DNA from 2 places in the Nocardia sp. NPDC055165 genome. Region 2 is predicted to be linked to the other one. Evidence: predicted binding sites of a transcription regulator. Region 2 holds the regulator's gene; the other holds the start of a gene.

Region 1 (14,665 bases), on a different contig from region 2:
GCGGGCATCGGCTTGGTGAACGGCGGCTACTCCTATATCACCGACATTCTCGAGCGCTTGCCCGCGATCGATCCCGAGATCCGGGTGCGCCGTTTGGATCCCGCCGAACTGGCCACCCATTTCGACCTCGTCGATCCGGCGACGGAGCTGGCGCTTCGGCCCTTCCTGACCACCGCCCAGCGGGTGCTCGATCGCCTCGAATGCGAAGTGGTATTGCGCACTTTCGATCCGCCGTCGCTGGCGGCGCTGTATCTGCTCGACCGCGATGCCCAGCATCGCGCCGAACTGCGCGCCACCCGCGAGGTCGCCGACGAACTGTGGGCCGATGTTCTGGGTGCTTTCGATACCGACCAGGCGGGCGACCGTCCGCAGCTCGTGCTCAACTACCGGAATCCGCTGGTACGCCGCATCACCGGGCTCGCCGATGCCCGTTTGGTCACCACGGCGGTCGAGGCGCTCTACAGTCAGGCGCTGCTGCTGGGCCAGCATCCGATGCGGCCGGTCGACACCGCGCTGCTGAACAAATCATTCGTCGGGTTGCTCGACTGGGCGGTTCACGATCCCCGGGGAGAGCTCTGATGTCCGACGCCAACACCCCCGACGACCTGCAACGGCTGCTGTTCCAGGCCTACGACATGCCCTACGGTGACGCCAAAGACGCACTGCTGGAACAGGTGCTGCGGCACGCGGAGGCGGGCGCGCACACCGAGCTCGCGTTCCACGTTCGCATGGCGATGGTCGACGCGTACGGCCACGGGATGAGCCCGGCCAAACTGTTCGTCCCGTTCGCCCGCTGCCTGGCCGAATACGATCGCGACCCCGGCGCCCACGAGTCGTGGGTGGCGCCGTCGCTGCGGTGGAAGTTCAAGACCGCGGTGGGCGCGATGACGAAATTCCCCGAGGTACCGATGGATCGGGCGCTGGCCGCCCTCGATCAGATGGAACGCCGCTATCGGGTCGAGGGTCAGAGCCTGAACGCGGTGTACGGCCGCAGGCATCGGGTGGCGGTCCACATCGGCGACCTCGACGCGGCCGCCGAGTGGTACGAAAGGTGGTGCACCACACCGCGTGACGAGAACTCCGATTGTGAAGGCTGTGACCCCACCAACCGGGTCGCCTGGCTGGCGAGCCAGGGCCGCGACATCGAAGCCGTCGAGCTGGCCGCTCCGGTCCTCGCCGGCGAACTCGGCTGTTCGGAGCAACCGCAGCTCATTCTGACCGAACTGCTGCTGCCCTACCTGCGCACCGGCCAGCTCGACGAGGCGCGCAGCGCGCACCGCCGCTCCTACCGCCTGCTGCGCACCAAGCCGCAGGACCTCGCCGCGATCGGCGACCACCTCGAGTTCTGCGCGCTGTCGGGCAATCAGGTGCGCGGCTTGGAACTGCTCGACCGCCATTTCTCCTGGCTCGATCGCGCGCCGAGCCCGAAGGACGCGCTGGCCTTCCTGACCTGCGCGGCGCTGCTCCTGCGCACCCTCGTCGATGCGGGCAACGGTGATACGTTGCTCTGCCGCCCGGCCGCCGCCGATCGTCCCGCCGCCGAATCCACCGTGCGCGCAATGCACGTGGAGCTCACCGACGAGGCACTGGCCATCGCCGCTCGCTTCGATCACCGCAACGGGACCGATCACCAGACGGCATCGGTCCACCAGAAGCTGGCGAGCCGCCCGATCGTCGACTACCTGCCGCTGTCCGCGGCCGCCGCGCACCGGGTGCCGGTCGAGCGGGTTCCGGCGGCTGCGGCGGTCGAGATCCCCGAGCTCACCACCCTCGAACTGATCGAACGCGCGGAACAGGCGACCACGCAGCACGCCCCCGCCGAAATACGGGCCCTGGCGCAGCGGTTGGCGGCCGAGCCGGAGCCGGGCGATCCGAGTCTGGCCGGGCGACGCGCCTCCGTGCTGGCCGGCGCAGCCTTGCAGACGACCGATCACGATCACGCCGAATCACTGTTACGCCGGGCGGCAGCGTATTTCGCCGCGACCGGCGAGCAAGATCGCCGTCAATCCGACCTGGGTCGGCTCGGCCTGCTCCTCAGTAGGCACGGCGACGTGGCGGAAGCTGTCGGGCTGCTGCGGAATTCCCTGTCGCACCTGGCGAGTTCGCCGGAACCGCAGACGAGAGCGGCTGCGACGCTGAGGCTTTCCGGCGGCATGTTCGCACTGTTCGATCGCGGCGAGCTGTCCGAGGAGGACGCCGCCGAGCTACCCGCGTTGCTCGACCGGGCCGCGGCCGATGCCGCCGAGGCCGGCGAGGACATCCTGCTCGGTAATGTCGCCCGGCACCGAATGTATCTGCACCAGAACAACACTGAACTCGCCGACGCGGTAGTGGCTGGACAGGAAGCCGTCGCGGCGTATCGCCGGGCCGGTCAGGCGTGGCGGGTCGCCGATGTGGCCCAGTACCTTTCCGGAATCCACCTCGACGCGGGCGATTCGGTCGCGGCGCTGGAAATGATCGATGAGGCGGTTCGGCTGGTCGACGCCGACCTCCCCGACAGCGTGCGCCTCATCGTGCACGCCCGGCGCGGTGCCCTGCTCATCCACCTGAACAGGCACGAGGAGGCAGTCAGCGAGCTGTTGACCGCCATCGCGATCGGTATCGCGGCGGGTAGTCCGCAGGTGCCGTACGCGCAATGGGATCTGGCTGTCGCCTACCGCGCCGTCGGCCAGTTGCTCGACGCCGCCGACCAGGCCGAAGAGGCGATCGCCGGGCTGGAGCGCGCCGGGGCCCTCGAGCAGGCCAGGACCTGCCGCTTCCTGCTGGTCGATCTGCATCGCCGGCTGGACGAGGACGAACCGGCACTCACCGTCCTCGACGAGATCATCGAATTCGACCGCGCCACCGGCAATCTCGGCGGCGAATCCCATGCCCTCGTCGAGACCGCCGATCTGCTCGACGTGCTCGATCGCGATGCCGAGGCCGCCGAGCGCTACGTACTGGCCGCCGAGGTCGCCGAGAGATTCGGTGATCCGGTGCGCGTCGCCTACTGCCGCTACAGCGCCGCGCTGTCGCTGCACTGGACCGGCGACTACGCCGCCGCGATCACGGCCATCGCGGCCTCCGACGAAGCGATCGCGAAGCTCGCCACCGCCCACCCGGACACCGAACTGCTCACCTGGCACACGGCCCGGCACAACCACAACGCCGCCCGGATCCTGCGTCGCGCGCAACGCCCCGACGACGCCCTCCCGCGCGCAGACGCCGCCGCCGCGGGTTTCCGCGCCATCGACGCAGGCGACCAGGCCACCCGTTCCGACTACGAGCGCGCCGTACTCCTGATCGAGCTGAACCGCCCCACCGAAGCCGAGAAGATCCTCACCGAGGCCGTCGCGGAATTGGCCGACGACCACGCGGCCAAGCCGATGCTGTCGGAACTGCTGGCCGACACCCGAGCCCAGCTCGCCTGACGCGCACCTGATGCGAAGGAACCACCCGCGATGCAACCGCTCGACCCGAACGATCCTCGGCGGATCGGCGACTACCGACTGCTGGGCGTGCTGGGTGCCGGGGGCATGGGCAAGGTGTATCTGGGCCGGAACCCGGGCGGGCGCACGGTCGCCGTGAAGGTGATCCGCCCGGATCTGATCGATGCGGAGTTCCGTGCGAGGTTCCGTCGTGAGGTCGCGGCGGCTCAGCGCGTCGGCGGGGCCTACACCGCGCCGGTGCTCGACGCCGATGTCGATGCGCGGGCGCCGTGGCTGGCCACCGGCTATGTCGCCGGGATCTCGTTGACCGACGCGGTCAACCGGTTCGGGCCGTTCGCCGAGCCCGCGCTGCCGGCGTTGGCACACGGGCTCGCCGAAGCGCTCGTGGCGGTGCACGCGGCAGGCATCGTGCACCGCGACCTGAAGCCGTCGAACGTGATGCTCGCGATCGACGGCCCCAAGGTGATCGATTTCGGCATTGCCAGGGTGATCGCGGATTCCGCCCTCACTACCACCGGAAAGTTTCTCGGCTCACCGGGTTTCATGTGTCCCGAGCAGGTGAGCGGCGAAACCCTCAGTCCCGCCTGCGATGTCTTCGCCCTCGGCGGCGTCCTCACCTTCGCCGCCGCGGGTCACGGCCCCTTCGGTACGGCCGAGGTGATGCAGATGCTCTGGCGCATCGTGTACGAGGAACCCCGTCTCGAGGCTCTTCCTTCCGCCCTGCGACCGCTCGTCTCGTCCTGCTTGGCCAAAGACCCCGCTGCCAGACCGACCCCGGAACAAGTCCTTTCGGAACTGGCCCACCTCGGCACTGCCGAACGAACCGATTGGCTGCCGCCACAAGTAGTCGCGCACATCAGTACCAGCGCCGTCCGGCTACTCGACCTGGATTTCGATCCTGCCGACCCATCCGGCGCATCGCCGCTCGATGCCGCCGCGACTTCCGCACCAGGCTGGTCGACCGGCACTTCGGTACCGAACCTGTCGGCCGCGAACCCCGCGCAGGTGTCTCCGACCGGCTCCTCGAGACCGCACGGACCGACCGTCACCAGCGGATCGCCGCCGACTCCCTATGGAGAGCCCGGCGAATTCACCCCGCCGCCCTTTGTGGTCGCGCACAATTCCGTCGACACGTTCACCGGTCGCCCGCCGCCCGCGCCGGCACGTGCCACCGCGTCGCGACGAACCCGGACTCTGTTGATCGCCGCGTCCGCGACGGTGGCGGTGGCGGTCGCGGGTGGCGCCTATCTGATCGGGACCCAACTGAATGCCGGGTCCACCGGCGGCACCGGATCGAGCACCTCCGCCGCCTCGACCTCCGTCGCCTCGACCTCCGTCGCTTCGAGCTCGACCGAGACCGCACCCAGCTCGACCGCCACCGGATCGGGCACGGACTCCGTCCCGGCCGAGTTCGTCGGCACCTGGAAGGGCCGTGCCGCCGACGGCCCGGTTCAGTTCGACATCGAACTCACCATCGCCGCCGGTGCGGTCGGTCAGGAACTCGCGACCTCGGCCAACACCGGCGCCCTCTCCCGCGACCGCTGCGGCCGTGCGGAAACCCTCACCGAGGCCACCGCGCAGCGCCTCACCTTCCGGGCCAGGCTCACCGCCGGTAGCGGATGCTTCGACGAGGGCGCTACCTCGACGGTCACTCTGCAACCCGACGGCTCGCTGGCCTATCGAACCCCTGGTGTCCTCGGCGGCACCATCGCCGGCACCCTGCGGAAGGGCTGACAATGCGCTCCGACCGAACTGGAACAGGTTGCTACCGGATAGCCCGCGATGCCCTCGGCGCAGGTGCACCCGGTCGTTCGTCCAGTAGCAAACCTCTACGTGAAACGCGGTGTCGCGCCGCTGACGGGCAGCGCCGTCAATCCATACCCGCAGGTAGCGTCGGTCTCGCAAACTCTGCCGTTGCGATCTGGGTCACTAATATGTCAAACTCTCGCCCACACTGTGAAGCCAGTCGGTCTCACAATGTCTGGAAAGGGAGTCGATTGAGCGGGCGGCAGGTGAGCAAGGTTGCCACCGTCCCGAAGGCTGCCTTGATGTCAGTCGAACGTGACCAGTGCCAGAGCGGCGCCGGTGAGCAGATCGACCAGCTCGTCGACGGGCGGACGCGACTCGCGCAGCAACCATTCGTGCGCCACGCCGGTGACCGCGCCGGTGATCAGCGCGGTGGTCAGCTCGGCGTCACCGCGCAGGCGCACCCCCACCCGCTCCAGTGCGCCCGCGATCAGTGCCGACCAGGCGTGCCTGCGGGTCCGGCGATGGGTCTCCATCCGATCGCTCACCCCGACCACCTCGATCACCGCCACCTGCGCGCGATACGGGTCGGAGCCGAGCGACTCCAGGTACGCGCCGAAACCGGCCCGCAACGCGAGCTTCGGATCGGTGGAACCGAGCGCGACCAGCGCGGCGCCCACCGCGGCCGCCGCGTCGTCCTGGATCCGGTCGTAGGCCGCTACCAGCACGTCTTCGCGGGTCTCGAACTCTTCGTAGAACTGCCGCTTGGACAGCCCGGCCGCCGCGCACACCTCGGCGAGCGAGCACGTGGCGTACCCGCGTTCCGCGAAAATTCGCGTCGCTGCTTCCAGGAATCGCAGTCGTCGTTCGGCTTTTCGCGCGACGACCGTACGACCCCCATACCGCCTGTCCGCTGTAGTCACCTCTCCAAAGTATCTGAAACCCGGGATAACACTGACCTTTCCGGGTCGCTTCATCTATCCACCGAACAAAGGACGGCCGACCAGTGCTGAGCACCCGAGCATCGCGGACCGCATTGTCCGCCCTCGTACTAGCGGCGGGTGCGGCACTCGTGGCACCCACGCCCACGATGGCTGCCCCGCAGTCCGCCGCGACGCAGCCGAGCGTCCCCGCCATCGCCGAGAACGTCCCCTCCGGGACACTCGCGGCGCTGGCTCCGACGATCGTAGGCGCGATTTCGGCCCCCGGCCCCATCGCCGACGGCGGACAGGCCGCGATCCTGGCCCAGGCTCGCGTGCTGCTGGCCACGCCCGGCATCCCGGCGCAGGTCAAGGCCACCCTCGAAAAGGTCATCACCTTCCTCGACGGCAGTGGCGGCGGCGGTCCCGAATTGCCGCCTTCGGACGGTCCGCGCATCGCGCAGTTCCTCTACCCGACCATCGGCAAGGGCTGCATCGGCCCGACGTCGGATTCCGTCGGCACCGCGCTGGCGGTCCCCGGCCCGGCGACACTGCCGCCGCCCGGACCGGCCGCGGGCCAGACCGGCTTCGTCTTCACCGCGCTCGGCACGAAGACCGCCACGGTCGTGCAGAATCCGCCGATGACGGTGCAGTGGGTCAACCTCGACAACCGTCGCACCGGTACCCAGCCGCTCACCACCGAGGCGGGCATCAACGCCGACGGCCCGGCCACTCTCACCGCTATCGCCGACACCGGTCCCGGCCGGGTCGCGGCAGTGATCACCGGTTCGCTCACCACGGCCACCGCCGATGGTGACCGCACCTGCTCGTTCGCCCCGACCCTCGGTTTCTTCTCCGTCGGCTGAGTCTCGCACCACGCAATTGGAGTTCGATCTATGAAGTTTGTCGTCCCCGGCCTGGTCAGCGGCCTGGCCGGCGCGGTCATCGGGGTGATTGCCGTACTCGGCATCACCGCGGGCGCGCAACAGAATTCGATCCCCGCGCCCGAGGAGTCCGGTGACCCGGGCTCGTCGCTGCTCGGCAACGTGCAGTACGGCTCGCGATGAGCAACGTACGCAGGCTCATCGCCTGCATCCTCGTCGGTCTCGGCGCGCTGCTGCTCGCGGCCGCGGTCATGATTCCCACCTACACGGTCGGCAAGGTCGCCAAGACCCCGCTCGACCTGCGCATCACCACGGTCGCCAAGAGCGTGCCCGGCGAGGAAAGCCTCGTGCTGGACGCGAAGTCGCTCACCGCGACCGAGGGCGCTGCCAAGGTGAACACCAATGTGCCGCTCGTTTCGCAGCGCTTCCTGACGGTCGAGGAGCCCTCGGACGCCGACGAGATGACCGTCCAGGCCGGCCAGACCCTGCGTCGCGACGACCAGGACCCCAAGGACGGCCTGCTCACCGCCTCGGTCGACCGCGTCACCATCGACCGCGTCACCGGCGCGCCGATCGACGCCTCGCCCAACGGTTCGATCGCCGTGGCTCAGGACCCCAAGTCGGGCGCCGCGATCCCCACCGAGTCGCAGCGGCGCGGCCTGCAGTACCGCTTCCCGATCGGCACCGAGAAGAAGTCGTACCCGTACTTCGACCTCAACGCCCGCGCCACCTACGACATCGATTTCATCGACGAGTCGGAGATCAACGGCGTGCCGGTCTACCACTTCCGGCAGACCATCCCGGTGACGAACATGTGGGACGTCGTCAAGCACCCGTCCCATCAGCTCGCCCTGCCCGCCGCCAAGTGGGGCCTCGAGGGCACCGAGCCGGTCACCATGACGCGCTTCTACACCAACACCCGCGACGTGTGGGTGGAGCCGAGGACCGGCGCGGTTCTCAAGGGTGGCGAGAACCTCCACATGTACTACGGCCGTAGCGCCGGGCAGGTGGACGTCAACATCCTGAAGTCGCACCTCGTCTTCGACGAAGAGACCATCGAAGCCCAGATGGCCGTCACCCAGGAGAGCCTCGACAAGCTCGACCTGTACGGCAAGACCCTGCCGATCATCCTGGGCATCCTCGCCGCCATCTTCCTCATCGGCGGCGCGGTCCTCGGATTCCTGAGCTCGGGCTCCACCGCGGGCCGTCCGTTCGATCCCCCGACCGAGCGGATTCGTTCCTCGAACCTGTAAGCCACCTGTCCACAACTCGGCCTCCCCCGGTCCTCAACCCGGGGGAGGCCGAGCTGTTTTGTGGGCAGGTTTGCCCAGTGCGACCGCGCGGCAATCGGATTCAGGGTCGCGGTAACTGCCGAACTCGAGCCGCCTCGCGGGTGAGATGGTCGCGCTCGAGAACTGTGGTGGCCGCGCGGGCCGCTGCGGCGTACAGGGTCGCGGCCTCTTCGAGTTCGCCCGCTCGTTCGAGTAGGTAGGCCCGGGATGCGCTGTGGCGCGGTAGTTCCGGGTCGAGATCCGCGAGGGCGGCCAGCCCTGCTCGGGGGCCGTCGGCCTCACCGACCGCGACCGCGCGATTCAGGCGCACCACCGGGCTGTCGGTGAGAAGCAGTAGTTCGTCGTACCACTCCACGATCTGTATCCAGTCCGTTTCGGCGGTGCTCGGGGCGTCCGCGTGCAGGGCCGCGATCGCGGCTTGGGCCTGGTATTCGCCCAGGCGGTCACGGGCCAGTGCGGCTTGCAGGATCGTCACGCCCTCGGCGATAAGGTGTGTGTCCCACCGGGATCGGTCCTGTGCGGCCAGCGGAATCAAGCGCCCGCCCTCGATACGCGACGCACGGCGTGCGTGGTGCAGCAGCATCAGCGCGAGCAGCCCCGAGACCTCGGGTTCGCCGGTCGAGGCGGCGAGCTGACGGGTGAGGCGGATGGCTTCGGCGGCCAGATCGATGTCGCCGCTGTAGCCCTCGTTGAAGACGAGGTAGAGCACCCGCAGCACCGTTGCCGGATCGCTGGGACGGTCCAGCGGTAAGCCCGTGATCCGCTTCTTGGCCCGGCTGATCCGTTGCGCCATAGTCGATTCCGGAACCAGGTAGGCCGTCGCGATCTGCCGGGTCGTCAGGCCGCCGACCGCGCGCAAGGTCAGCGCGACGGCCGAGCCCGGCGACAGCGAGGGATGCGCGCACAGGAAATACAGCCACAGCGTGTCGTCCGTGGCGGGCACCGGACCGGCTTCGGGCTCGGCATCGACCGCGAATTCCCGCCCACGCCTGGACGTTTCGGCCCGTGTCGCATCGATGAACTTCCGCCAGGCGACGGCGACGAGCCAGCTCTTCGCGTCGCGCGGTGGATCGTCGGGCCAGGTTTCCAGCGCCCGGATCAGCGCCTCCTGCACCGCGTCCTCGGCCGCCGCGAACCCGGCCCCGCGGCGGACGAGGATCGCGATCACCGCGGGGACGAGTTCGCGCAGTAGCGCGTCGTTCATTCGGTCACCGTGGGCAACTCTGTGTAGAACGGCCGCAGTTCGAGCCATTCCTGCACCGGCTTCCCACCTGCGCCCGGTGCCGCCGACAGCTCCCCGGCGAGTTCGAGCGCCCGGTCATAGGTCTCGACATCGATGACCATCCACCCGGCGATCAGGTCCTTGGTCTCCGCGAACGGCCCGTCGGTGACCGGCGGGCGACCCTCGCCGTCCGAGCGGACCCACGTGCCCTGGGTGGACAGTGCCTGACCGTCGACGAACTCGCCGGTCGATCGCAATCGATCGGCGAAATCCACCATGTACTGCACATGCGCGGACACCTCGTCCGCCGTCCACTGATCCATCGGCGCGTCGTTGACCGATGCGGGCGCGCCACGGTAGTGCTTGAGCAGCAGGTACTTGGCCATGATGTTCTCCTCGGTTGGTGTTCTGTGTGGGTTGTACCCCTGGGACGGAGCCACCCACGCGTTCTCGACATCGGCGGCACAAGAATCCCGGCCGATTATTTTCGCCGTGAGTGAACGGCGCCACCTGCAGGAACAAACCGCCGGGGGTCCATGTTGAGTCAGCAAAGCTCAACTTTGGAAGGGTCGACATGACTTCAGCTCAGAACCTGCCGGTGCTGTTCCTGACCGATCCGATCGTGCTGCCGGGCATGGTCGTGCCCATCGAACTGGACGAATCCGCGCAGGCCGCCATCGACGCCGCCCAGGCGGCCAAAACTGGTTCGGTGCTGGTCGCGCCGCGCCTCGACGAGGGCTACGCGTCCTACGGCGTCGTCGCCACCATCGAACAGGTCGGCCGGATGCGCGGCGGCGCGCCCGCGGCCGTGTTGAAGGCCGAGCGCCGCGCCCGGATCGGGCACGGTGTCACCGGGCCGGGAGCCGCGCTGTGGGTGGAGGCCGAACTCGTCGAGGCGGTCGAGCCCGACGAGCGGACCACCGAGCTCGCCGCCGAGTACAAGAAGCTGGTCGTCGCCGTGCTGCAGCGGCGTGAGGCCTGGCAGATCATCGACATCGTCAACCAGCTCGACGACGTAGAGGCCATCGCCGACACCGCGGGCTACGCGCCGTACCTGTCCGACGACCAGAAGCGCGAACTGCTCGAGACCCCCGATGTAGCGGTGCGGCTGACCAAGCAGATCGACTGGATCAAGGACCACATCGCCGAGGTGGAGGTCACCGACAAGATCTCCGAAGACGTCCGCGACGGCATGGAGAAGAGTCAGCGCGAGTTCCTGCTGCGTCAGCAGCTCAACGCCATCCGCAAGGAACTCGGCGAGGACGAACCCGACGGCGCCGACGATTACCGCACTCGCGTGGAGAACGCGGACCTGCCCGAGAACGTGCGCGCGGAGGCGCTGCGCGAGGTCGGCCGGTTGGAGCGCGCCAGCGACCAGAGCCCGGAATCCGGCTGGATCCGTACCTGGCTCGACACCGTGCTCGATCTGCCGTGGACGGTGAAAACCGAGGACAGCACCGATGTCTCGGCCGCGCGAGCGGTGCTCGACGCCGATCACCACGGCCTCGACGAGGTGAAGGACCGGATGGTCGAGTACCTGGCGGTGCGTTCGCGGCGGGCCGCGCGCGGTCTCGAGGTCGTGGGCGGACGCGGGTCCGGCGCGGTGCTCGTGCTGGTGGGTCCCCCCGGTGTCGGTAAGACCTCGCTGGGTGAATCGGTCGCCAAGGCGCTGGGCCGCAAGTTCGTTCGCGTCGCCCTCGGCGGCGTGCGCGACGAGGCCGAGATCCGTGGCCACCGCCGCACCTACGTCGGCGCGCTGCCGGGCCGGATCGTGCGTGCGGTGAAGGAGGCGGGTTCGATGAATCCCGTTGTCCTGCTGGACGAGATCGACAAGGTCGGCTCCGACTTCCGTGGTGATCCGGCGGCGGCCCTGCTCGAGGTCCTCGACCCCGCGCAGAACCACACCTTCCGCGACCACTACCTGGACCTGGACCTCGACCTGTCGAATGTCCTGTTCATCGCGACCGCCAACGTCATGGACACCATCCCCGGTCCCCTGCTGGACCGTATGGAGCTCATCACCGTCGACGGTTACACCGAGGCCGACAAGGTGGCGATCGCGCGCGACTTCCTGGTTCCCCGCCAGCTGGAGCGCAACGCGCTGACCGCGGAAGAAGTGTCGATCACCGACGCGGCCCTGCGCGAGATCGCGGCGAACTACACCCGGGAGGCGGGCGTGCGTCAAATGGAGCGCCTGGTGGCAAAAGCCTTGCGCAAGGCGGCAACTCGCCTGGTCACAGGCGACCCCGCGAGCGTCGGCGACGCTGCCGTGGACGCCCCGCTCGTCGACAAGGGCGCGCTGGGCGAGGGCGCGGTGCTCGGGTACGACCCCGAACTCGGCTACGACAACGTCATCGACATCGCGGCCGGTCCGCAGCCGGTCGGTCAGGTGACGAGCCTGGTGGTCGACCTCGACAACCTCACCGACTACCTCGGGCGTCCCCGCTTCACCCCGGACTCGATGGAGCGCACCTCCGTCCCGGGCGTGGCGACCGGCCTCGCGGTGACCGGTGCGGGCGGCGATGTCCTCTACATCGAGGCCAACGGCGCCGAGGGCGAGCGTTCGCTCACCCTCACCGGCCAGCTCGGTGACGTGATGAAGGAATCGGCTCAGATCGCCCTCACCTACGTCCGCTCGCACCTGGAGGAAATCGGTATCGAGCCGAAGGTCCTCGACCGCAACATCCACATCCACTTCCCCGCGGGTGCGGTCCCCAAGGACGGCCCTTCGGCGGGCGTCACCATGGTCACCGCCCTGGTGTCGCTGGCCCTCGGTCGCCCGGTCCGCGGCGATGTGGGGATGACCGGCGAGGTCACCCTGAACGGCAGTGTCCTGCCGATCGGCGGCGTGAAGCAGAAGCTGCTCGCCGCCCAGCGAGCCGGCCTGAAGACCGTCTTCATCCCGGCCCGCAACGAACCGGACCTGGACGAAGTCCCGGCGGAAGTACTGGCCGCCCTGAACGTCCGCCCCGTCGCCGACGTGGCAGACATCCTGGCCTACGCGATCGAGCCGATCGCCGAACCCGCCGCCGACGGCAAGACCTTCGCCGTCAGCGCCTGATCCCCGCTGTCAACGGGCCGTGCACAGCTGTGTACGGCCCGTTGACGTGTCCGGCTAGCGGCTGACGGTCGGCGGCAGCATCGGGCCCGCGACGGTGACTACGGCGAGTTGGTCGGTGTCGTAGTTGTCCTGGTCGTCGAGGTCGTCGAGATCGTCGTCGTCGAAACCGTCCGCATCTTCCTCGGTGGTGGGGGCGAGGTCCTTCTCGACGCGGCGGGTGGTGCCCTGGGCGACCGCGCAGAGGACAGGTTCCTCGCCCTCGGTCTCGGCGTAGACGTCGCAGTGGGTGACGGCCTGGCGGCGGGTGGCGCCAAGGACGGTGGCGTGCACGCGCAGGCGCTCGCCCTGGGCAGGGCGCAGGTAGGTGATGGTGAAGCCGCCGGTGAGGACGTTGGGGCCCAGGACGGTACCCGCGGCGAAGGTGAGGGCGTTGTCGGCGGCGTAGGCGAGCACCCCGCCGTGCACGAAGCCGAACTGCTGGCCGTGTTCTGGCTGGATGTCGATGATGAGAGTGGCTGCGCCCTCACCGAATTCGGTGAGCTCGGTGCCGACCAGACGGGCGAACGGCTGCGCGGCTAGTACCTGGCGCGCCAGGTCGAGGTCGAGGGTGGAAGCTTCGGTCGGCATCGGGTGTTCCGTTCTTCGAGTTGCGTGGCCCTGCATGGTGACTATTCGGTGCCGTCGGCCCGCAGTGTCGCCCACGCGGCGGCGGCGAGCTCGGGGGCGACATCGGTTGGCGCGGTACGGATATTGCCACCAAGCCATTGGCGGGAGTATTCCTGTGCCGCACCGAGCCACAGCGCGTAGACAAGATCGAGTTCCAGGTCACGCACCGCGCCGTATCCCGCGTGCGTGCGCCACCACCGCCGGACGGCCGTGAGGAACTCCACATTGCGCTCGCTCTCCCGGGCCCCGGGCGGCCGCGAACCCGTGAGAACCGTTGCGCGATATTGATATTCGTGCACCCAGTGCAGGTGCGCGCGCACCCCGGCCTCGACGCCGGTCCGCGCGTCGGGACTGTCGGCGACGGCATTCCAGAAGTGTTGCTGGTAGTCGGTGAGCGCGGCCACCCAGACCTGCCGATAGAGGTCGGACTTGTCCGGAAAGTGGTGGTACAGCGCGCCGACGCTGGCATCGGCGGCGGCGCGGATATCGCTCAGCGTGGCATCGAGCACGCCGTGTTCGGCGAACTGCCGCTCCGCGGCGAGCAACAACCGATCTCGCATCTCCATATACAGAATTTAGTTCTGTCCGGCTGACGTGGCAAGAGCCGATCTGTCGGTGCGATGCGGTAAGACGGAACTGTGCCCCGGTGGCTCCTGCATGTGGATCTCGACCAGTTCCAGGCGGCGGTGGAATTCCGGCGTCGCCCTGAGCTGCGCGGCCGGCCGGTGATCGTCGGCGGCGAGGGCGATCCCGCGCAGCCCCGCAAGGTCGTGACCTGCGCGTCTTATCCCGCGCGGGCCTACGGCGTACGTGCGGGGATGGCGTTGAGAATGGCGCAGCGCAAGTGCCCCGAGGGCGTTTTCCTGCCGGTCGACATGGCCGCCTACGAGGTGGCCTCCGAAGAGATCATGGCGACGCTGGGCCGGGTGGCCGGCGCGGTCGAGGTGTGGGGGATGGACGAGGCGTTCGTCGCCACCGACGGCGATCCGTGGCAGCTGGCCGCCGAAATCCGCACCGCCATCATCGAACTCGGCCTCACGTCCGCGGTCGGCATCGGCGACAACAAGCTCACCGCGAAGCTCGCCACCGGTTTCGCCAAGTCCACCGGCAAGACCTCCGCCGAACCCGAGCACGACCCCGGCGCCGCCACCGGCATCTTCGAGCTCACCGCCGCCAACTGGACCGAACTCATGGGCCACCGCCCCACCGACGCGCTCTGGGGCGTCGGTGCCCGCATCGCCCACCGCCTGGCCGACCTCGACATCACCACGGTCGCCGATCTCATGTCCGCCGACCGCGCGCGTCTGGCCGCCGAGTTCGGCCCGAGCACCGGCCCCTACCTGTGGGTCCTCGGCCACGGCAAAGGCGACACCGAACTCTCGACCACCCCACGAATCCCCGTGGGCCGCAGCAAGTCCGAGACCTTCCCGCACGACCTCACCGATC
Region 2 (14,665 bases):
AACTAGGGGGTGTCACGGCCGGGTCCTCTTCCGCCGACCGGTCGTGCACGCATGCCGCGAACCCGGCCACGATCTGATCCTGGAGCTGTACCGGCATTCCTTCGAGGGCCAGCTCGGCCCGGATCTCGGGCGTCACTGCGGCCACCCCGAGATCGGAATCCCGGTCCAGCGCGGTGAAGAACAGCACGCCGACCAACGCGACGCCCAGCGCGGTTCCCAACTGCTGTCCCGTGTTCAGCAGTCCGGAAGCCGACCCCGCCTCCCGTACCGGCACTTGACCGAGCAGCAGGTCCAGCGTCGGCGCCACCACCATCCCGAACCCCGCACCGGTGATCACCAACGGCAGCGCCATCTGCCAGGAAGTGAACTCGCTCCCGTATCGCACACCCATCGCGCCGTAGAGTGCGAACCCCGTCGCATTCACCAGCGCCCCGGCCATCAACACCCGCCGTCCGTACCTGGCGGCCAGCACGCCGACCGAAAGCCCCGCTCCCACCCCGGCGCCCACCGCGAACAGCGCGGAGGTGAGCCCGGCCCGCAGCGGCGACCACCCGAGTCCACCCTGCATGAACAACGTCCACACCAGGAAGAACCCACCCATGGCGATCCAGAAGAGCAGCCAGGTCCCCAGCCCGATCGCGAACGGCCGCGACCGGAACAGTCCGAGGTCGACCAGCGGCGAACGCCCCTTCCGCGCAAGGCCGCGCTCGTAGAACAGGAACCCGGCGAACACCGCGAGAGCCGCACCCATCATCACGAAAGTCCATGCGGGCCAGTCGAGTCGACGTCCTTCGGTCAACGGGTAGACCAGCAGCAGTACCGCGGATACCGACAGCGCCATGCCGACCGGGTCGAGCCGGGGCGGTCTGGCCGACTTCGAATCGCTCATCACGAACCATGCCGCGATGAACCCCGCGATGCCGACCGGAATGTTCACCAAGAAGATCGGCCGCCAAGCCAGCCCGAACAGGTCGGCCTGCACCAGCACGCCGCCGAGCGCGAGACCGACCGCCGAGGCCGACCCGCCGACACCGCTGTAGAGGGCAATCGCTTTGGCCCGCTCCTCCTTCGGGAATGTCGTCTGGATGATGGCCAGGATCTGGGGCACCATCAACGCTCCCATCGCACCCTGCGCGAAGCGGGAGCCGATGAGCACGGTGGGATCGGTGGCCAGCCCGCACGCCGCCGATGCGATCGTGAAACCGGCCATGCCGGTGAGGAACACGCGTTTGCGACCGTAGATGTCGCCGAGTCGGCCGCCGGTGATCAGCACCGCGGCGAAGGCGAGAACGTAAGCCGCGATGATCCATTCGAGCTGCGAGTACTCGGCGTGCAGGTCGTTCCGGATGCTCGGCACGGCCACATTGACGATCGTCACGTCGAGTAGATCCATGAAGCCGGCGGCCAGCACCACCGCGAACGCGATCCAGCGCCGCGGATCCGGGGCGGGGGGAGTGGGGGAGGTAGTCACGAGAGTCTCTCTTCGAGTAGGGGACCTCTCAAACTATGCACCTCGAGTGATTATCAATCAATAGGGCAATCATGAATGGTGCGTTAATCGGCGTATCGTAGGGGTGTGACCGACCCGACGCAGCTGTCGACCCACGCCGGATTCCTCCTCGGCCAACTGGGCTTCCATACCGCCTACCGCTTCAGCGATCTACTGGCGCCGCTGGGCATCAAGCCCCGCCACTTCGGCATGCTGAAACTCCTGAGCGCCCACGACGGCCGCACGCAGCAGGAACTCGGCGAGGCGCTGGAGATCCACCGCAATGTCATGGTCGGCCTGGTGGACGACCTGGAGAAACGCAACCTCGTGGAACGCCGCCGTCACCCCAGTGATCGGCGCGCATACGCGCTCCACCTCCTGCCCGCCGCCCATGCCCTCCTGGCCCGAGCCGAGCAGCGGGTAGCCGAGCTGGACGCCGAACTCCTGTCGCCCCTGTCTCCCGAGGACCGCGCGCTCTTCCTCGATCTCCTGCGCCGAACCGCCGAGGGCAACGGCCTTCGTCCCGGCATCCATCCCGGCCTCACCCGATAGCCCGCCGATGGTCTCCGGACCGTCACGATCGCGCATCGGGGGCTGCAGTTGAGCGCACTCGTGGCAAGAATGGCTCGGGGGCAGGGAAATTTTTTCGGGTGGCGGGAATGAATCGCCGCAGCTACTGGTTGTGCTGATCAACAACATGAGCGGACCTGACTCAACTTCGGGTTGACTCACGGTGGATCTCGAAGGCAGGATTGAGCCCACTGCGCTCAGCGTTGCAATAACCGAACGTCAAACAGGAGGAAACCACTATGGCTCGTGCGGTCGGAATCGACCTCGGGACCACGAACTCCGTCGTCGCCGTGCTCGAAGGCGGCGAGCCGGTCGTCGTCGCGAACTCGGAAGGCTCGCGCACCACCCCCTCGATCGTCGCCTTCGCGAAGAACGGCGAGGTTCTCGTCGGTCAGCCCGCGAAGAACCAGGCGGTCACCAACGTCGACCGCACCATCCGCTCGGTCAAGCGCCACATCGGCACCGACTGGAACGTCGAGATCGACGACAAGAAGTACACGCCGCAGGAGATCTCCGCGCGCACGCTGATGAAGCTGAAGCGCGACGCCGAGGCCTACCTGGGCGAGGAGATCACCGACGCCGTGATCACCGTCCCGGCCTACTTCGAAGACGCCCAGCGTCAGGCCACCAAGGAAGCCGGCCAGATCGCCGGTCTCAACGTGCTGCGCATCGTCAACGAGCCCACTGCGGCCGCGCTCGCGTACGGCCTGGACAAGGGTGACAAAGAGCAGACCATCCTGGTCTTCGACCTCGGTGGCGGCACCTTCGACGTCTCGCTGCTGGAAATCGGCGAGGGCGTCGTCGAGGTCCGCGCGACCTCCGGTGACAACCACCTCGGTGGCGACGACTGGGACGAGCGCGTCGTGTCCTGGCTGGTCGACAAGTTCAAGGCGTCCTCGGGCATCGACCTGACCAAGGACAAGATGGCCATGCAGCGTCTGCGCGAGGCTGCCGAGAAGGCCAAGATCGAACTGTCCTCGGGCCAGTCCACCTCGATCAACCTGCCCTACATCACCGTCGACGCGGACAAGAACCCGCTGTTCCTCGACGAGCAGCTCACCCGCTCGGAGTTCCAGAGGATCACCTCTGATCTGCTGGATCGCACCCGCGCGCCGTTCCAGTCCGTGATCAAGGACTCGGGCCTGAACGTGGCCGATATCGACCACGTCGTGCTCGTCGGTGGCTCCACCCGCATGCCCGCCGTCTCCGAGCTGGTCAAGGAACTGACCGGCGGCCGTGAGCCGAACAAGGGCGTGAACCCGGACGAGGTCGTCGCCGTCGGCGCAGCACTGCAGGCCGGCGTGCTCAAGGGCGAGGTCAAGGACGTTCTGCTGCTCGATGTCACCCCGCTGTCGCTGGGCATCGAGACCAAGGGCGGCGTGATGACCAAGCTCATCGAGCGCAACACCACCATCCCCACCAAGCGCTCGGAAACCTTCACCACCGCTGACGACAACCAGCCTTCGGTGCAGATCCAGGTGTTCCAGGGTGAGCGCGAGATCGCCTCGCACAACAAGCTGCTGGGCTCCTTCGAGCTCACCGGCCTGCCCCCGGCCCCGCGCGGCGTGCCGCAGATCGAGGTCACCTTCGACATCGACGCCAACGGCATCGTGCACGTCACCGCGAAGGACAAGGGCACCGGCAAGGAAAACAAGATCAAGATCCAGGACGGCTCCGGTCTGTCCAAGGAAGAGATCGACCGCATGGTCGCCGATGCCGAGGCGCACGCCGCCGACGACAAGGCGCGCCGTGAAGAGGCCGAGACCCGCAACCAGGCCGAGTCGCTGGTGCACCAGACCGAGAAGTTCATCAACGAGCAGAAGCTGAGCGAGGGTGGCGCACAGGTCTCCGCCGATCAGCTGGCGAAGGTGGAAACCGCGGTCGCCGAGGCCAAGTCGGCGCTCGAGGGCACCGACATCTCCGCGGTGAAGTCGGCCGTGGAGAAGCTGGCCACCGAGTCGCAGGCCCTGGGCCAGGCGATCTACGAGGCCAGTGCCGCCGCCGACGCGCAGTCCGGCAACGGCGCGGGCCCCAGCCAGGCCGATGACGATCAGGTCGTCGACGCGGAGGTCGTGGACGAGCCGGTCGACACGGACAAGAAGTGACCGAGGCGAACTCCTCGGAGCAGGAGTTGGTCGAGGAAATCCTGGACGACACTGCGGACGAGAACGCGGAGGCCGCCACGGCGGCCTCCGCCCTCGACGCCGAAGTCGTCGAGCCGGAGCACGACGAGCTGGCCGAGCGCACGGCCGACCTGCAGCGGTTGACCGCGGAATACGCGAACTACCGCCGCCGGGTCGAGCGTGACCGGCAGGCCAACATCGATGCCGCCAAGGCCTCGGTGGTCACCGAATTGCTCGCGGTGCTGGACGATCTGGATCGGGCGAGGGCGCACGGCGACCTCGATTCCGGCCCGCTGAAGTCCGTCGCCGACAAGCTCGAGACCGCGCTCACCAAGCAGGGTCTGGTCGAATTCGGTTCCGCCGGTGACCCGTTCGACCCCACGCTGCACGAGGCAGTGCAGCACGAGGGTTCGGGCGCCGACCCGGTGATCGGCATCGTCATGCGCAAGGGCTATCGGTTCGGCGACCGGGTGCTTCGGCACGCGCTGGTCGGGGTAACCGATGCCGAGGCCGCGGGGGCATCGGATCCGGATGCCGGCGACAGTCAATAAGAACGCGAAAGGAGGAGATGCCCGGTGAGCCAACGGGAGTGGATCGAAAAGGACTTCTACAAGGAGCTGGGTGTCTCCTCCGGCGCCTCGCAGGACGAGATCAAGAAGGCCTACCGCAAGCTCGCCCGCGACCTGCACCCGGACTCCAACCCGGGTGACACCAAGGCCGAGGAGCGGTTCAAGTCCGTGAGCGAAGCCAATGCGGTGCTGTCGGATCCTGCCAAGCGCAAGGAGTACGACGAGACGCGCCGCATGTTCGCGGGCGGCGGCGGTGGCGGACGAGCCTACGGCGGCGGGTTCAATCCCGGTGCCGGCGGCGGCTTCTCGCAGGACTTCAACATCGGTGACATCTTCGGTCAGGCCGGTGGTACCGGCGCCGCGGGCGACGGCGGGCTCGGCGATCTGCTGGGCGGGCTGTTCAACCGGGGTGGCGGCGGTGGCCGGGCGGCGGCTCGTCCGCGCCGCGGCTCCGACGTGGAGACCGAGACGACCCTGGGTTTCCGTGAGGCCGCCCAGGGCGTCACCGTTCCGCTGCGGATGACGAGTCCCTCGCCGTGCACCACCTGTCACGGCAGCGGTGCCAAGCCGGGCACCAGCCCGCGCGTGTGCCCGCACTGCAATGGTGCGGGCGTGGTCAGCCGGAATCAGGGCGCGTTCGGTTTCAGCGAGCCCTGCGACGACTGTCGCGGCACCGGGTCGATCATCGACGACCCGTGCACCGATTGCTCGGGCACCGGTATCCAGAACCGCACCCGCACCATCACCGTCCGGATTCCTCCGGGCGTCAGTGACGGTCAGAAGATCCGGCTGGCCGGTCAGGGCGAGGCGGGTCTGCGCGGTGCGCCTTCGGGCGATCTGTATGTCACCGTGCACGTCAGCCAGGACAAGGTCTTCGGCCGCCAGGGCGACGACCTCACCCTGGTGCTCCCGGTGAGCTACAGCGAATTGGTACTGGGGACAACAGTTTCCGTACCGACGCTGGACGGCCGGGTCGGCGTGAAGGTGCCCCCGGGCACCGCCGACGGGCGTATCCTGCGAGTTCGCGGTCGTGGCGTGCCCAAGCGCGGCGCGGCGGGCGGCGCCGGTGACCTGCTGGTCACGGTGAAGGTCGCGGTGCCGCAATCGCTCGACTCCGACGCCACCGATGCGCTCAAGCGCTATCAGGAGGCGGAGAAGGCCAGTGGCTTCGAACCGCGTGCAGGATGGGCGGGTGCTTGATGATGTCCGATGATCCGAAGTCCGTTTCGGGTGCTACCGCGCGTGCCGAGTTCTTCATGATCTCGGTGGCGGCTCAGCTGGCGGGGATGCACGCGCAGACGTTGCGTACCTACGATCGGCTGGGTTTGGTCACCCCGCAACGGACCTCGGGTGGCGGACGCCGTTATTCGGCCCGCGACGTCGAGGTGCTGCGCGAGGTGCAGCGCCTGTCGCAGGACGAGGGCGTCAATCTCGCCGGCATCAAGCGCATCATCGAGCTCACCAATCAGGTGGAGGCGTTGCAGCAGCGCGTCGAGGAGATGAGCGCGGAGATGGAGCGGTTGCGGGCGGGCTACCGGCCCGATCTGTCGCCGCCCGCGCGCAGTACCGCGCTCGTGGTGTGGCAGCCACGGCATCGGCGCTGAGTCGTCTTCGATTCGACGAGCCTCCGGTTCGCCCATCCGCTGTGGTGGATGCGAGCCGGGGGCTCGTTCGTCTCCGGTCAACCCCCGGCGACCGGCTGGTGACTCTCCAGCAACTCACTTATTCGTGATCTTGCTGATCGGAAGTCGCGTCGCGGCGCGCTGAGGTGGGGATTTATCACCGTGGACGTCCAAAAGTTTGCTGTCCGGATGCTGAATTCGGACCAATCGGAAGGCAATTCGCTCCCGGTTACCAGCCACTCCGGTGCGCCTACCATGCGTGTCATGGCTCGGCGCGCCGGTTTGCCGCATGCGGTCGACGTAGCGGAAGGGTCGCTCTACCAGGGCCATTGGTCACCAATTGCCTGATATTCCTGGTGGTTTCGAGAATCGTGAGCGGCTGTTCACCCGCAATTAACGGGCTTGAGGTATGTTTTCATGAGAAACTACTGGGAACCGCCTGGTATTTCGCGAATTACATGCGTGATGTTTAAGAGTACGATTCCTAAGCTGGCAAACCTCGCCTAGACTTCTCGCATCGGCTGCTGACGAGTGTCCTCCCAGCCCGTCACTCGCCGGCGCGGCTAGCGTTCGATGGCGAAACGAGGTTGTGACACATATGGATTCGCGGACTGTCGCTTTGATCCGTACTACGTTCAAGGCGGTTGCTGCGGAAGAAGGTGGACCCGAGAAGCTGTCGAGGTCGTTCTACTCGATCCTCTTCACGGACTACCCCGGTGTCCGCGACTACTTCCCGGCTGCCATGGATTCCCAGCGCGACCGGCTCGTCACGGCGATCTCCTACGCCCTCGACCGGCTGGAGGAGCCCGACAAGCTGCTGCCGTTCCTGGCCCAGCTCGGTCGCGACCATCGCAAATACGGCGTGCAACCGGCGCACTATGTGGCCGTGGCCAACTCGCTGAAATCCGCCATGCGCTTGTTCGCCGGTGCGGAGATGTGGACCGACGAGGTCGCCAGCGCGTGGGACGAAGGTCTGGCCACCATCAGCGGCGCGATGATCAGCGCCGCCGACAAGGAGACCACCCCGGCTACCTGGACGGGCACCGTCGTCGAACATCGCGAGGTGCTGCGCAATCTCTCGATCGTCCGGGTCCAGCTCGACGTGCCGATGCAGTACGCCGCCGGTCAGTACCTCAGCGTGCAGATCCCCTCGCGGCCACGGATGTGGCGCTATCTCTCACCCGCGAACCCGGCCAATCCCAACGGCGAGATCGAGTTCCACGTTCGCGGCGTGCTCGGCGGGTGGGTCAGCCCCGCCATGGTCGCGCACACCGCCGTCGGTGATCAGTGGGCGCTCGGCTCGCCGCTCGGCGGTCTCGGCGTACCGCGCAACACCAAACGCAAGATGCTGATGGTCGGTTGTGGCACCGGCATCGCCCCCCTGCGCGCGCAGATCATGGCGATGGCCCAGCGCCGGGTCAACCCGAAGGTGCACCTGTTCGTCGGCGGCCACCACCCCTGCGATCTCTACGACCTCCAGGTCCTGAGCCAACTCGCCATCGCCAACAAATGGCTCACCGTCACCCCCGTCACCGAGAGTGACGAAAACCCCTGGTGGTACTACGACTCCGGCGACCCCCAGCCGGATCTACCCGGCCTGGAACCCCGCATGACCGGCCAAATCGGCAAGGTCGTCGCCAGCTACGGCCCCTGGGCAGACCGCGACGTCCAAATCGTCGGCTCCCCCTCGATGGTCCAGACCACCAAGTTCCGCCTGATGGCGGCCGGTACCCAAGCCCAGTCGATCCGCCACGACCCCTTGTTCTGACCCGCGGGCTTGCCGCGAGCCCGTGGTCCTCAGGCGCCTTCGGAGATGATGTTGGCCGGGGGAGTTCCCGCTTCGATCAGACGGTCGACGGTGGTGCGGACCATCGCGGGCGAACCGCAGACCAGGACTTGGTGTTTGGTGAACGGGCCGTGGGCTGCGGCGACGTCAGCGAGGGTGCCGTGGAGCATTTCCTCGAGTCCGAAGCCCACGTCGGAGCGGGTCTGCTCGTGCCATTCATCGCGCACCGCAGGATCTTCCGGGCTTTCGACAACCGGAATGACCGAAAGCCATGGCAATTCGCCCGACAGCAGGAACAACATGTCGTTGGCGTAGAGGTCGCGGGGCGAGCGGCCACCGAAGAACAGATAGGTGCGCGGCGGAGTGTCACGACGGGCCAGGTCCAGGATCTGAGCGCGCATCGGCGCCAGCCCGGTACCGCCGGCGATCATCACCACCTCGACAGCGTCGGGATCGACCGCGAAAACCCCGTGGGGGGCGTTGATTCGCCACTGATCACCGGGTTTGGTGTCGGCGACGATGGAACTCGAACACCACCCGCCGGGCACCGTGCGCACATGGAACTCGAGCTTGCCGTCCAGCGAGGGCGGCAGCGCGGGGGAGAACCGCCGCCGCACCCCCGGATGCTGCGGCACCTCGACCTCCACCGAACCGCCCGCCTCGAACGGCACGAAATCGCCGATCAGCCGGATCACGGCGAGGTCGTGGCGCAGGCGGTGGTGACCGACGACGGTCGCCGTCCAGGCGGGGTCAGGAAAAGCGTTGCTCATCAGCCTCTTTCGCGATGTCGCGGGCGGGTTCAGACGGGGTCGGCGGCGATGATCTCGAGCGGTGTACCGGCCCGCTGGAGCGCGTAACGGGTGTTGGCGATCATCGACGGCGATCCCGCGATCTGGATCTGACGATCCGACCACGCGCCGAAGCTGGTCACCACCGCTCCCAGATTACCGACCAGGCGGCGCGGCATGCCCATCGGCGTCGCACCCGAATCCTGGGGATACCACCAGGGATTGGTGTGTTCCTCGCACACCGGCACCACGGTCAACCACGGATTGGACTGCGAGAGCTGCCACATGTTGTCCACGTCGTAGAGGTCGCCGGGATAGCGCCCGCCGATGAAGAAGTGCACGCGCGGATTGATCCCGCGCTGGCTCATCTCGATCAGCTGTGCCCGCAACGGCGCGATGCCCGTGCCGGAGCCGATCATCAGCACATCGCGGCCCGACTCCCGGTCCACGTGCAACCCACCGAGCGGCCCGGCGATCTTCCACCGGTCCCCGACCTTGGTGTCGTTGACGATCGCCGGGCTCACCCAGCCGCCACTGATCCGCCGCACATGGAATTCGATCTCGCCATACGGGTTCGCGGGGATGGCGGGGGAGAAGTAGCGCCACATATTCGGCCGCTGCGGCACCGCGACCGGCACATACTGTCCGGCCTTGAACGGAATGGGTCCGTCGGCCTGTAATCGCACGATCGCCAGATCGTCGAGCACCCGCCGGTGACCCACCACGGTCGCGTCCCAGTACGGCTGCGAGGTGTCCTCGTTGGCGCCGATCGCCATCGACGCCGAGATCAGCAGCGTGATGTCACGCCAGCCCTCATCGAGTTCTCTGGTCCAGCGATTGCCGTGGAAGGTTCGTAGCGCCGCGAGCAGCGCGCGTCCGGCCAGGTCGTAGTGGTCGGCCTCGACCCCGTACTTGCGATGGTCGCGGGCGAGTTGCTCGAGGAAGCGCTGGGCGCGTTCGAAGTCCTCGAGATGGTCGAGGACGAACTGCACCGCCGTCGTGATCCGCTTGGCCTGCATGTCCATGGCAGGCGGAAACAGCTCACGCAACCTCGGATCCTGCGCGAACAGGTGACCGTAGAAAGCGCTGATCAGCCGCTCGGACCCACCGGGTGTCTCCGACACCCCGCGGAAATCGGCGCGGACCAGCGCAAGCGAACGCGCATCCACGTCGTCAAGCTCCATTTCTCTGCAATTGCCGCAATGTGGCTCACCCGTCGGTGCCGCCGTCCCCAGTATCCCCCGAAACCGTCGTCTCGGTGCAGGGATGCTCGTCACGCCCGTTCCCAGCCGCACGGATCGTAAACCCCCCGTCTGCGATCAGCACGATCTCCCCATCATCGATACGCGTCGGTGATCTTGCGGGTCGCGCGCGAAGGTGCGTGAGAATCGAGGGATGGCGAGCGACAACTTCATGGAGATTCACGATCCCGAACTTCTGGCCAGGGGTGAACGGGTTCTCGGGGCCGAGTTCACGGCGATGCACGAGCGAGTTCTGCAGGTCAGCGCGTTGACGTCCCGTCTCAACGGTCTGCCCTTCGACGACGAGACCGGAAAGGCGGCGCTGCTGGGGGAGATCCTCGGCCGTCCGCTCCCCGCGGGTCTCACGATCTACCCGCCGTTCTATACCGATCACGGTCTGAACCTGGACCTGGCCGAGCGCGTGTTCATCAATCAGGGCTGCACGTTCCTCGACTACGCCGGAATCCGGTTGGGCCGGGGCGTGATGGTCGGCCCGAAGGCCACCTTCATCACCATGGGCCATCCCGTCGATCCGGAGGAACGACGCCGATTCCTCACCGGTGCGCCGATCGACGTGGCGGACAACGTGTGGATCGGCGCGGGCGCGATGATTCTGCCCGGCGTCAGCATCGGTCGCGACGCGGTGATCGCCGCGGGTGCGGTCGTCGCGGACGACGTCCCGGCGAACAGCTTGGTGGCCGGTTCCAAGGCGGCTGTGCATCGACGCTGGTAGTTCGGCCGTCGTGTTGCCCACGGAACGCCTGCGCTGACACCGCGTCAGCCGGTGACCTTCTGCACCGCCGCCTGCCGTGCCCCTTCGTCGACCTCTCCGATCTCGAACCCCTTGCCCACGATGTGCTGGACCAGCGCGGCCTCCGGCGGCAGCCCGTACTTGCGCAGGTAGTAGGGAACAGCGCCCGGCCAGACGAACGCACCGTCGGTGTGGAAGTTCAACGGCACGTCGCGCTGGGTGGGGTCGAACTCGTCGGCGTCGTGGCCGCGGGCGCTCAGAATCACCGGCGCGTGCTCGAGGTAGGACAGCACCTGATCCTGGATATCGGAGTCCACCGCCGACCGGTTCACCACCGGTTTGCCCTCGGGATTGCGCCCGTCGAACGGCGCCGAAAGTCGAAGTTCGCTCATGCTCCGACAACTTACGCGGCCCCGGCTCTGGTCGGTTGACCGTGCTAATGTGCCTGGTCAAGGCAGTACTCGGCCGGAAGGGGTGGGGATGAAACGCGCAGGTACGGCGATGGTGGTTGCCGGTTTGGCGGTTGTCGGGCTGGTCGGGTGCGACTCGGGGGAGTCGACGTCGAAGGGGGCGACGACCACGGCCAAGCCGGTGTTGTGGAATCCGTGCACGGAGATTTCGGATGCTGCGTTGACGGAGGCTGGGGTGGATCCGGCGACGGAAGAGAAGGGTGTCGCGGGGGTTCCGCAGTCGGGGTGGGAGATCTGTGGATGGGAGGGGCGCACATTCGCTATCACCGTCTACTCCACCAACAAGGCTGCGGATGAGTTCGAAACGAAGCCGGGCAACGTCGACTTCCGCGACGTCACGATCGGGGGACGGCCCGGACGGGAGTTCCGGGTCGAGGGCGCATCGAAGCAACTCGATTGCGACGTGGTCTTCCCTGCTGGTCAGGGCGTCATCCAACTGCAGGTGCTGAACCGCGCGAGCCTGGACGGGCTGACTGACCCCTGCGTATCTCTGGCACGCGTCGGGGAAACGCTGGCGCCGACATTTCCGAAGTGACCGGGGAGGGCACATAAATGACAGGAACGTCGCCGTATACGCAACTGCTGGGGCAGGTCCGCTCTGGCGAGGTTTATCTGAACAGCGAGGATGCGGCCTTCCATATGTACAAGGCCTGCGATAAGCGGATCGCCGACCTCGATTCGCTCCGCGGCGCCACACGCCGAGCGCAGGCCGTCAGCGGATTCGGTGATTTCCAGATCGCCAAGGACCTCGAGAAGAAGTTCCTGTTGCAGGCGACCGGCGACGAGAACTCGATCGATAACGTCATCCTGAAAGATATCGAAGCCGTGAAAGAGCTTCGCGAGGTTTTCGCGATCTCCTTCAAGCGCATCGCGGGCAAAGACATCGAGAACGCGAACGCCCTCGACTACGTCGCCGGGCAGGTGAGCTGAGTGACCGGTTTCCACAGCATCAACGGCCTCGACCTCCTCGGCGGCCTCAAGAACTTCGTCACGGCTCCGTTCGGCGACGATGGTGAACTCGACAGCTCCGAAATCGCTGACATTCAGAACAAGTACAACTCGCAGCGAGACGGCAACCGAAAAAAGGCGGGCGACCTCGGTTTCGACGGCGAATACCGCCCCACCGTAGTGACGAAGAACGACAGCTTTCCGGGGACCGTCGCGGAACTGCGCGACAAAGTCGACAAGATCGATCTCGACGCTGTCAACGATCTGATCACCGCGTGGAACGAAATCTCAACGCGCAACAGCACATCCCTCGACGAGTTCCGCAAGCAGATATCCCGCGGCATGTCCCCCGACGTCTGGGCAGGTTCCGCAGCGAACGCGGCCGCGCAAACTGTTGCGGCATATGACGCTACGGGAAAAAAGGTCACCACCGCCGCCGCGCTCACCAGCACCAAACTGGACGAACTCCGCACCGGCCTCGAACCGACAAAACGCCTCGTCCCCCACGAGCCCGAGCACCGCAGCGGTCTCGACAATGTCGGAGCCCTGCTCACCGGCCGTGGGTGGCGCAATGATGATGTCGCGCAGGAGAACGCGCGAGTCGAAGCCGTGCGCATCCTCCAAACCGTCTACGCCCCGGTCATTTACGAGTCCGACAACAAAGTCCCGGTGATCCCCATCCCGAAGACCGTCGAAGACGGCGGCGGCGAGCCTGAAAAAAAGAGCAGCACAACACAATCCACCACTCAGGGTTCTACTACGCAGCCCACTACCCAGGCGACGACGACGCAGCCCACCACCCCGGCGTCGACCACTCCCACCACCGAACCGGACGACACCGACGACTCCACAGACGATTCGACCACCCCCGAATCGACCACTCCCGAGTCGACGGAGCCCGCCTCGACCACCCCCGCCTCGACCACCCCGAGCTCGACCGTCCCCGGTTCGGGCTCGCCGTCCGGATCACCGAGCGGCGCAGGCTCCCCCGGCGGTGGGTCGCCGGGTTCGGGAACGCCGGGCGCGGGAACGCCGGGTGGTGCGGTGGCCGGAAGCCCCACGTCTACCGGCGGCGCCGGGGGCCGTGGCACCGGCGCGGGCACAGCGGGCCGTTCCGGCATGCCCGGCATGATGAGCCCCGGCGCGGGCAAGGGTGGCGGCAAGGACGACGAATCGACCAAGGGAATCCCCGACTACCTCATCACTCAGGAGAACGGTGACGAACTCACCGGTCTGGACACCCTGCCCAAGATGGTCCCGCCGGTCATCGGCGCCGACTAGTCGCCGATCCTGATGGAACAGAGTAGATCTCCCGTGCGTACCTGGCATTTCACCGCGTTAGATTTCCGCACCCTGTGGGAAGCCGCGGGCCGCGACGTCCTCCCGTACCCGCTGCATCATCGCCATACCGACGTCGAAACCCACGCCGAGGTCCTGCGCCTGCGCAGCAAGGCCGCGGAGAACCTGATGGCCGAGTTCGACAGTGATCTCGACCGTGCCATGGCCGCCCTGCTCGCCCCGCACGCCCGCGTCGAAGTGGCGGGAGCGTCCAAGGGCGTCAAAACGATCCGGGCCCACGGCGGCGCCCGCGATACCTACGCTTCCCTCGCCGTCCAAGCCCCCGGCGACGAGACCAACCCCGGCGACATCACCCTGCACCTTTTCGACCCGGACGCACTGGCCGCCGCCGTCCTGTCCACCCTCCCCAAAGTCGCGCCCGGCAAGGGCCGCGAAATCCGCGTCACCGCAGCGGAACTCGCGGCCCCTCGCCCGCACGTCCGCGACCGCTGGAACCCCACCCCCCGGGAACAACTCGAATCTTTCCTGGCCAAACCCACCACCACCCTCACCCACATCGGCGTCTACGCCCACGGCAGCGTCGACAACCGCCACACCGAAGGCCGCGACGACTTCCAACTCCACGACATCCCCGGCGACGGCCGCTACGTCTTCTACGGCGAAACCACCTTCATCGCCAAACCCACCACCCCCACCCGAATCCAATCCACCCTCGCCACCATCCTCACCACCACGGCCACCAAGGCCCGCACCGGCACCTACCTCCCCCGCTGACCGAACACTCCTCGCCGCGGCACCTTGTTTCGTTTGTTTCGATTGTTGCGTATGATTCGTTTAGGAGAGGAGGTAATCATGGCTGGAATCCAAGCCAAGCGGATCGAGCCCGGCGAGATCGATGCCGAGGTAGCCGATCGTGCGCTGCGTCGTGTGAGGGGCTATCTGGCGAGCCACCCAACTGACCAGATCGTTCAGGTCGCCGGCGAAACCGGCGCGGAAAACGCGCTGATCC

The links. The regulator HspR, encoded in region 2, represses chaperone genes until heat shock. The targets are predictions, from matches to a motif close to ANNTGAGTNNNNNNNACTCANNT.
Region 1: the regulator HspR is predicted to act here: its motif matches at 10,030-10,052, upstream of lon (endopeptidase La).

The regions. Positions count from the first base shown of each region.
Region 1 is NZ_JBSGSS010000004.1:259,571-274,235, reverse strand. Features, by position in the region: gene ACWFRF_RS10665 (HSP90 family protein) at 1-579, shown strand, start outside; gene ACWFRF_RS10660 (hypothetical protein) at 579-3,410, shown strand; gene ACWFRF_RS10655 (protein kinase domain-containing protein) at 3,441-5,162, shown strand; gene ACWFRF_RS10650 (TetR/AcrR family transcriptional regulator) at 5,480-6,097, opposite strand; gene ACWFRF_RS10645 (Rv1157c family protein) at 6,181-6,960, shown strand; gene ACWFRF_RS10640 (DUF2613 domain-containing protein) at 6,991-7,161, shown strand; gene ACWFRF_RS10635 (DUF3068 domain-containing protein) at 7,158-8,231, shown strand; gene ACWFRF_RS10630 (RNA polymerase sigma factor) at 8,332-9,474, opposite strand; gene ACWFRF_RS10625 (YciI family protein) at 9,471-9,878, opposite strand; gene lon (endopeptidase La) at 10,067-12,553, shown strand; partial or broken gene ACWFRF_RS10615 (PaaI family thioesterase) at 12,773-13,180, opposite strand; gene ACWFRF_RS10610 (TetR/AcrR family transcriptional regulator) at 13,222-13,785, opposite strand; gene ACWFRF_RS10605 (DNA polymerase IV) at 13,858-14,665, shown strand, end outside.
Region 2 is NZ_JBSGSS010000010.1:16,020-30,684, forward strand. Features, by position in the region: gene ACWFRF_RS21050 (MFS transporter) at 1-1,471, opposite strand, end outside; gene ACWFRF_RS21055 (MarR family winged helix-turn-helix transcriptional regulator) at 1,577-2,041, shown strand; gene dnaK (molecular chaperone DnaK) at 2,299-4,164, shown strand; gene grpE (nucleotide exchange factor GrpE) at 4,161-4,733, shown strand; gene dnaJ (molecular chaperone DnaJ) at 4,758-5,951, shown strand; gene ACWFRF_RS21075 (heat shock protein transcriptional repressor HspR) at 5,954-6,355, shown strand; gene ACWFRF_RS21080 (FAD-binding oxidoreductase) at 6,972-8,141, shown strand; gene ACWFRF_RS21085 (FAD-binding oxidoreductase) at 8,171-8,929, opposite strand; gene ACWFRF_RS21090 (FAD-binding oxidoreductase) at 8,959-10,116, opposite strand; gene ACWFRF_RS21095 (DapH/DapD/GlmU-related protein) at 10,343-10,921, shown strand; gene ACWFRF_RS21100 (hypothetical protein) at 10,966-11,331, opposite strand; gene ACWFRF_RS21105 (DUF3558 domain-containing protein) at 11,420-11,944, shown strand; gene ACWFRF_RS21110 (hypothetical protein) at 11,962-12,339, shown strand; gene ACWFRF_RS21115 (hypothetical protein) at 12,340-13,638, shown strand; gene ACWFRF_RS21120 (ESX secretion-associated protein EspG) at 13,672-14,430, shown strand; gene ACWFRF_RS21125 (helix-turn-helix domain-containing protein) at 14,509-14,665, shown strand, end outside.